DNA from 2 places in the Cohnella sp. GCM10020058 genome. Region 2 is predicted to be linked to the other one. Evidence: riboswitches for the same ligand, from Rfam matches in the RefSeq annotation. Region 2 holds a riboswitch; the other holds the start of a gene.
What was found. A riboswitch is a leader RNA that binds a small molecule or an ion and turns the genes downstream of it on or off. The one in region 2 is predicted to bind ZMP and ZTP.
Positions count from the first base shown of each region.

Region 1 (4,206 bases), on a different contig from region 2:
CGCCAAGACGCTGAAGCGGCTCTACCCGGACAGCTACCCGTTCGTCTTCAGGCACGGGCTCGGCACCCTTGCCACGTTCGGACCGGCGTTCGGCATTTACCCTTCGTTCTATCAGGACCCCGAGACGGGAGAGGTCAAGTACGGCCCGACCGATCCGAATTTTAAGGCGATGATCGGATACTTAAGGAAGTTTTACGCAGAAGGGCTCATGCCGCCGGATTGGCTCTCGATGGACTATAAGGCCTGGACGCAGTTCATGACGACGAATCAATCGTTCATCACCGTCCAGTACATCGGCCAGATTGAGATTATGAACGCGCAGCTGGAAGCGGGCGAGCACTTGACGTTCATGGCGCCGCCAAGCGGGCTGGACGGGTTCGCCTATCTTCCGAGAAAAGACTACGAACCGCTCGGCTACGCGATCTCCGCCAAGACGGAACGTCTGGATACGGCGCTGCGTTACCTGGACTTTTTGTACGCCGACGAGGGCATGGACTTGATGAGCTGGGGCAAGGAAGGCGAGACCTACGAGGTCGTGGATGGCAAACGCAGGCTGCTGCCGCTGTTCAAGGAGCCCAACGACCTGCGCAAGAAAGCGGGCATCATGACGGCGGGCACGTACGGCCGCTTCGACTATAGCTCGCTCATGTCGCTCAGCGGCGCGGACGAGCAGAATGCCTATCGCGAAGCGGCCAAGTACGCGTCCCCCATCTCCGGCGAACCACCGATGCTGGACGCGAGCGAGATCGCCTGGGCCGGGCCGGCGCTGGAGCAGCTGGACAAGTACTACGGGGCCAACGTCTCCCGGTTTATCCTCGGCTACAAGCCGATGTCCGAGTGGGACGCCTTCATCGAAGGATTGAATAAACTGAACCTGACCAAGTTGAAGGAATTGTATCGGTTGGCGTTCGACCGGGCAAGGGAGGCCGGGCGTCCGTGAACCTCGGAAGCGCGAATGGCTGCAAGCCCTGCGGTCATTCGCGCTTCCTTCGGCGGGCGATACCCTGTGCTTCTCGCGCCATGTCCGCAATGCCCCGCATCAACTCGCCTGCTTGCTCGGCATACGCCGCTTCAAGCTGCGCGTCCTGAAGGGAACCGAAGTTGATCTCCGCGGTCAGGAGGGCGGACCGCGCGGCGGCCTCCAGCAGGATCGCGGCGATGGCCAGGTCGGACAGGACGTTCTTGTTGGCGCCTTCCGCGATTTGCAGCGTATGCGTCAAGCCTTCCCGGCATTGCTCCATCAAACGGAGAGGAACCGCTGTCGCTTGGACGGCCGCTTCTCGCAGCGCCGCCCGGCGCTGCGCCTTTTCTTCTTCGGTCGCCTTGGGCAGCCGCAGCGCGCCCATGTAGCGGTCGAACGATGCGATGTCCGCATGCATCAGCGTTTCGCATTCGGCGCTCAGGCGAGTCATCCGCGCGAGCGTCTCTTCGACCTGCGGCCGGATCGCCGCGAATTTGTCGCCTTGCGACAGTCGGCCGACCATCGACGTCATCGCAGCCCCGAGCGCGGCGACCACCGCGGCTACGCTGCCGCCGCCGGGCGTCGGGGCCGCGCTGCCCGCTTGTCCGACGAAGCTCCGAATCGACCGGTCCCACGAGATTTCGCTCATTGTCGGTTCGCCTCCTTTTGCTGCAAATCGATCGCGTCCATCAAGTTCCTGAATACGATCGCGGTCGTCAGCGTACCGACGCCGCCGGGTACGGGCGAGTATGCGGCAGCGCGTTCGCCCGCGTCCGCGGCGACGTCGCCGGCGATGCTGCCGTCCGCGAGTTCGTTAATGCCGGCGTCCACCAGGACGAGGCCGGGATGGACCATGTCTTGCGTCACCGTATCCGGACGGCCGACGGCGACAAAGGCGAACGCCGCGCGGGTCAGGTGAGAAGCGATATCCGGCGTGCGGGAGTGGCAGACGGTGACGGTCGCCTGCTCGTGCTGCAGCAAATGGAACAGCGGCAGCCCGACGGTCTGGCCGCGTCCGATCAGCGCGACGTCGGCGCCTTCGAGCGCGTAGCCGTAATGCTTGACGAGCGCGATGCAGGCCTGGGGCGTGGCCGGATAGAGGCCGGCTTCGCCCGTGACGACGGCCAGCTTGTTCGCGGGCGCGACGCCGTCGACGTCTTTGTCCGGCGCGATCGCCCGCTCGATGCGGCGCGCGGACAAGTGGGCGGGCAGCGGCAGTTCCAGCAGGATGCCGTGTACGGCGGCATCCGCGTTGCAGTCGGCGATCAGACGCAGGAGGGACGATTCGGTCGCATCCGCCGGAAGCTCGTGCAGGCGGTAGGCGATGCCGAGCCGGTCCGCGATTTTTCGTTTGGCCTGGGCGTAATACGCGGAAGCCGGATCTCCTTCGACCAGAATAACGGCCAGCTGCGGTTGGGTGCCTTTTTCCTTGAATGCCTGTGCGCGCGAGCGGACGTTTTCATAGACGCGTTCCGCCGCTTCCTTAGCTTTCATGATTGTCGTCATGGCTAGGTCCTCCTTGAATGGGAATGCCGATTTTTGAACGAAAAAGGACCCGCGGCAGACTCGTATTCGCATACGAGTCTTGCTCGCGGATCCTTTTCTCCCAGGCGAACGGAAGGGTCCTTCCGCATGCTCCCTCGTGGTCGATTCCACTGATCTCGCCAGTCGCATGCGGCTCTATTGCCTTATATAGTAACAGACCCGGCTGCGATTGAAAACCGCTGGGGAACGCCCGAGGCAGAACTACGATATTCTTTGCTGGATTACGCAATTTCTCTGTATCGATTCTCGACGGTCCGTCGGTCTGCTAAACTGGCTTTACTCAGAACGATAGGGGACGGAAAGGAACGGTCGGACATGCCTAACCAGACGTTAAAAACGGGAATGCTCGGGGCGGGCGCGATTGCCGGCAACCATCTGGAGGCCATTCGGGCGGTCGACGGCATATCGGCATGTGCCGTGACGGATCTCGACATCGGCAAAGCCAAGGCAGTCGCGGACAAGTATGGCATCCGTGCCTACGATCGGTTCGGGCCGATGCTCGATGCGGAGAGACCGGATATCGTAACGATCGCGCTCCCGCACCATTTGCACAAAGAAGCGGCGCTGCAGGCCGTCGGATACGGATGCCACCTCATGCTCGAGAAGCCGATGGCTTTAGATGTCCAAGAATGCGACGAAGTGATGGAGGCCGCCGACAAGGCCGGGGTCCGCTTGCTGATCGGACACACGCAGCAGTATATGGCGCACAACCTGGAGGCCAAGCGGATTCTTCAAAGCGGCGAACTGGGCGAGATCGTCATGATCAACGACGCCCGGCATACGGATTATTTTCAGCTGCGGCGACCCGACTGGTTTCTTGAAAAGGAGAAGGCGGGGGGCGGCATCCTGTTTAACCTGGGCGCCCACGCCATCGATAAAATTCAATGGTTGACCGACGGCAGCGTGCGAAGCGTGCGAGCCTCCGTCAGCCATCATGGTCCAAGAGGCAATGTGGAGGGCAGCGGAGCGGTCTTTCTGGAGCTCGATAACGGCATCCCTGCAACGATGGTGCAATCGGGCTATCCCGGAGCGGCGCGTAATGAAACCGAGATTGTCTGCACGAAAGGGATGCTCAAATTGATGACGGGATACCAGCTTCTGATCAGCCGCGGCGGGGAGTACGAGGAAGTTGAAATCGCCGAGCAGGCGGATCCCTTCGTTCTGCAATATCTGGACCTGCTTCAAGCGATTCGGGAAGGACGCGAGCCTGGCTGCTCGGGGGCTTACGGCCGGCATGTCATCGCTTCCATAGAAGCGGTGTATCGATCTGCGGCAACCGGAAAGGAACAGAAGGTTTAAAAAATGTGGACCGCAGCTTCGAATGGAAACTGAGGTCCAACCTTTACTCTGTATCCGCGACAGCCGCGAGCTGAACGGCGGCAATCCGAACGACGACAAGCGTGCCTTGGCCCGGCTGACTGGAAAATGCCAGACCATAAGCTTCGCCGTAGTGCATTTTTAGCCGCTGATCGATATTTTTCAGTCCGTATCCCGGTCGTTCTTCCGCCGAATCGGGATCGTTTAAAATGCGGGCGGCCTTTTCCTCGGACATGCCGACGCCGTCATCCTGGACGTACAAGGTAATATTCCGGTCGTGAGTCTCACTGCGGATCGTGATCGTTCCGCTCTCCGTTTCCTTCTCCAGGATGCCATGCAAAATCGCATTCTCGATAATCGGCTGCAGTACGATCTTGATGATC
Region 1 covers NZ_JBHUJV010000015.1:382,590-386,795, forward strand. Annotated here, with positions in the region: gene ACFSR7_RS26315 (extracellular solute-binding protein) at 1-940, shown strand, start outside; gene ACFSR7_RS26320 (cyclodeaminase/cyclohydrolase family protein) at 975-1,610, opposite strand; gene ACFSR7_RS26325 (bifunctional 5,10-methylenetetrahydrofolate dehydrogenase/5,10-methenyltetrahydrofolate cyclohydrolase) at 1,607-2,467, opposite strand; ZMP/ZTP riboswitch at 2,559-2,643, opposite strand; gene ACFSR7_RS26330 (Gfo/Idh/MocA family protein) at 2,822-3,805, shown strand; gene ACFSR7_RS26335 (cache domain-containing sensor histidine kinase) at 3,849-4,206, opposite strand, start outside.
Region 1: linked by a shared signal. The riboswitch ahead of ACFSR7_RS26325 (bifunctional 5,10-methylenetetrahydrofolate dehydrogenase/5,10-methenyltetrahydrofolate cyclohydrolase) and the one ahead of rpiB (ribose 5-phosphate isomerase B) in region 2 are both predicted to bind ZMP and ZTP.

Region 2 (4,206 bases):
TCGGGCTCGGGCCGGTAGTAGAGATCCGCAATCGACATGACGAGCGCCAGCTTGGCGTCGTCCAGCTTCGGATGCAGCCTCGCCAGCATTTTGAGGTAAGCCAGGCGAAGCTCGCGTCTATCCTTTTCATTATAACCCATCCGCGATAACAGCGCAGCGGCTACAGGGTTATCCGACTTGGCGAAGCGCCGCCAATCCAGGCGGGCCAGCTCCAGCTTGCGGTAGCGGAACTCCACGATGCTCTCCTCCTCAAAGCGCATGGCATATCCGCCAGGTTCGTCTCGTGTGCGGCTTCCGGTGAACACGGCTACAGGGAGAATTACCTTATAGGTCTTGCGGTGACGCTCCAGCAACCTGGCGAAGTAGAGGAACATTCGCTCTCCGAAATCCGCCTGCGCATAAGACTGAGGCTCCAGATGAATAAGAATAAACGCATTGCCGTCTCGCAGGCGAACCTCGACCAGCAGATCTACCGTACGTTTCTCGCCTCCAACGACATCCACCAGCAGTTCCTGCATGAGAAAGCGAGTATGCGCAAAGTCGATCAAACGATAAAGCTCGGGAAAAAACAAGGACATGAATTCGGCGAAAAAAGCTTGCAGCAGCTTCTTGAAGGCTTCGTCATGCGGTGCCATCTCGGATCTCACGCTCCCCCGGGGCAAACAAAAAGCGCCGCAAACTCTCCTTGGAGAGCGTGCGACGCATGCTTTGCGACCGTATTCGTGACATCAGTTTATCAGGCGATCGGTCAAGTTGCAACGCCCGGTCCCCATCAAATCTCTTCGTTCCAGTCCGGACTCCTGTCCCCGTAATTCTCCGCTTCGGCCATCCCGTCCGCCATTTCGTACTGCTCCTCGTTTGCGGCACTCTGAATGTCCTCCGAGCTGACGGATAAATAGAGGTAACCGTCTTCGCGGTTTTTGCGCAGCGCCTTTTCCTTCATAAACTTCGGGCTGGCATCCCCGGCTTCCTCGTCGTATACGAGAATGATGCCTTCCGTTTTGCGGAGAAGCAGATCGTCGCGCGCGGCGAATTGCCAGGGGCCGTTGTAAGGCTGCTTGCTCACGGCGCCGTAATAGTCCACATCCTTCAGGATGCCGCGGTAATATTCCTGCTTGTCCTCGCTCCACTTTTCCTCCTGGCCCTCGAAGGCCGTCAGGATCGACAGCCGCAGCTGCGGATACTCCTTTTTCAGCGCGATGACCGATTCGCAAGCCCACAGATCGACGCCGTATTGGCCGGGCGTGATGACCCATTCGAGACCTTCTTCGATTAACGGGATCAGCTTGGACTCGATTGCTTTGCGTATAAAAGGAATACCCTTGTGTTTTTGTCCGAAAATGCCGAGCTCGTGCGCGCGGTATCCGGTAATCAGCAGATTGTTCATGCGAGCTCCTTACTGAACCGTCGTAAGCCTTGATAAGGATGATTATAGTCTATTTTCGATTGACTTCGGCATTTTCCTTCGCTATGATGAAGCTACAAGTTGCAGTTCCGGTGTAACTGGCGACACAAGTGGGGTTAACCACAGTGGAGCACCGGAATGTCGGCCGGTCGCCTGGGCAGAGAGCAGCGTGCTTTAAGCATGCGTGCTCTTTTTCGTCTTTTTTCGGCAAATTCGGTATAATACAACTGACAATCAAGGGAGGTAGGTACAGTCATGATCATCGCCATCGGCGCCGACCACGCGGGCTATCGTCTCAAGGACGTCATCGTCCCTTTCCTGGAAGCGCAGGGTCACCAGATTATCGATCTCGGATGCCATTGCGGGGATTCGGTGGATTATCCGGATTATGCCGTGCCCGTATGCGGCAAGGTCGTCAGCGGGGAAGCGGACAGGGGCATTCTGATCTGCGGCACCGGGATCGGCATGTCGATCGCGGCCAACAAGACGCCGGGCATCCGCTGCGCGCTCGTGCACGATTTGTTCTCGGCCAAGGCCACGCGCGAACACAACGACACTAATGTGCTGGCGATGGGCGAGCGCGTTGTCGGACCGGGCGTTGCCGAGGAGATCGTGCGCGTCTGGCTGGACACGCCCTTCTCCGAAGGGCCTCGCCATGTCGGGCGTCTGAACAAGGTCAAGGCCCTTGAAGAGCAGCAGGCACTCCACCCTTGAACGGAAGCGGAGGCGCATAGCGAATGACTGACCGTAACCAAGCATTGCCCGTATCGGGACAAGTCGAGCAAGCGTTGGCCGAGCTGGCCGAAGCGGCTGCGCTGGGCGCCGGACAGATCGTCGTGCTGGGCGTCAGCACGAGCGAGGTGCAAGGACGCCGCATCGGCACGTCCGGAGCGCCGGCCGTCGCCCGGGAGATCTACGAAGGCGTGCGGCGCGTCCGCGAGCGGCAGGGGTTCGAGACGGTATGGCAATGCTGCGAGCATCTGAACCGCGCGCTCGTGACCGAGCGAAGCTTGGCCATGGCCCGGGGCTGGACGATCGTATCGGCTGTGCCCGTGCCCAAGGCCGGCGGCTCCATGGCCGCCTACGCTTTCAGTCAGTTGGCGGATCCCTGCCTCGTCGAGGCGGTAGCCGTCGATGCGGGCCTTGATATCGGCGAAACGCTGATCGGCATGCACCTGCGCCAGGTCGCCGTGCCGGTAAGGCCATCCGGCCGCTGGATCGGAGAAGCGCGGGTGACGATGGCATACGCGCGGCCGAAGCTGATCGGCGGCGAGCGCGCAGTATACGCGAAGCCGAGCCGGGAGGCGCCGCCTTCCGGAACGTGCGACTGAGCCGCCAGGCTGGCAACGGCTTCTGCCGCCGGTTTGTTCAGCCTTCGTACGTGCGGAAGAGGCGAATTGCCCGATTAACCCCGAGTAAAGCGGCGGCTATCAGCGCACTTTGGCGCCGATTTCGTCCCGTTCCGAACGGAAATAACTGCAAATATGCAGGTTATGGAGCGGGATGGCGGCCAGATGAGCCGGATAGCTGCAGATTGCAGTTAAATTGCTTTAGCTGTAAACAAAACAACCAAATGATGAGAAATACCTGCATGTATGCAGTTATCTCCTCGTCATCGGCCAACATAAATGAAAAAAGCAACATGATTGCATGATTGCAGTTATTCTCGTCATCGCTTTAAATTCAACTTTCTCATAACCCCAAGGAGGACCACCCATGACCGCCAATCTGCGCAAGCAAGATCCCGAGATCGTCAAAGCCCTTAACCTCGAGCTCGGCCGCCAACGCGACAACCTCGAGCTGATCGCATCCGAAAACATCGTTAGCGAAGCCGTCCTTGAAGCGATGGGCACCGTTCTGACCAACAAATATGCCGAAGGCTACCCGGGCAAGCGGTTCTACGGCGGCTGCGAGTACGTCGACATTCCCGAAGAGATCGCCCGCAACCGCGCCAAGGAACTGTTCGGCGCCGATCATGCCAACGTGCAGCCGCACTCCGGCGCGCAGGCCAACCTCGCCGTCTACCTGGCGACGCTGCAACCGGGCGACACCGTGCTCGGCATGAATCTCGCGCACGGCGGCCACCTGACGCACGGCAGCCCGGTCAACGCCTCCGGCTTGCTGTACAACTTCGTCGCTTACGGCGTCGACGAGCAGACCTTCACGATCAACTACGACGAAGTCCGCAAAGCCGCGTTCAAGCACCGTCCGCGCATGATCGTCGCCGGCGCGAGCGCGTATCCGCGCATCATCGACTTTGAAGTGCTCGGCCAGATCGCCCGCGACGTGGGCGCACTGTTCATGGTCGACATGGCGCATATCGCCGGTCTCGTGGCAGGCGGCCAGCACCCGAGCCCGGTGCCGCACGCGCACTTCGTCACGACGACGACGCACAAGACGCTGCGCGGACCGCGCGGCGGCCTGATCCTGTGCACCAAGCCGTGGGCTGCGGCGATCGACAAGGCGGTATTCCCCGGCACGCAGGGCGGTCCGCTCATGCACACGATCGCAGCCAAAGCCGTTGCGCTCGGCGAAGCGCTGCAGCCGTCCTTCAAGGATTATGCGGCTAACGTCGTGACAAACGCCAAGGCGCTTGCCGAGACGTTGACCGCAGAGGGCATCAACCTCGTCTCCGGCGGCACGGACAACCACTTGATGCTCGTGGACACCCGCAGCCTGAACATTACGGGCAAGGATGCCGAGCACTTGCTCGACTCCGTGGGCATCACCGTCAACAAGAACGCGATTCCGTTCGATCCGACGAGCCCGTTCATCACGAGCGGCATCCGCATCGGTACGCC
Region 2 covers NZ_JBHUJV010000009.1:879,192-883,397, forward strand. Annotated here, with positions in the region: gene ACFSR7_RS19140 (Rpn family recombination-promoting nuclease/putative transposase) at 1-635, opposite strand, end outside; gene ACFSR7_RS19145 (SLOG family protein) at 773-1,387, opposite strand; ZMP/ZTP riboswitch at 1,490-1,571, shown strand; gene rpiB (ribose 5-phosphate isomerase B) at 1,661-2,119, shown strand; gene ACFSR7_RS19155 (TIGR01440 family protein) at 2,143-2,736, shown strand; gene ACFSR7_RS19160 (serine hydroxymethyltransferase) at 3,122-4,206, shown strand, end outside.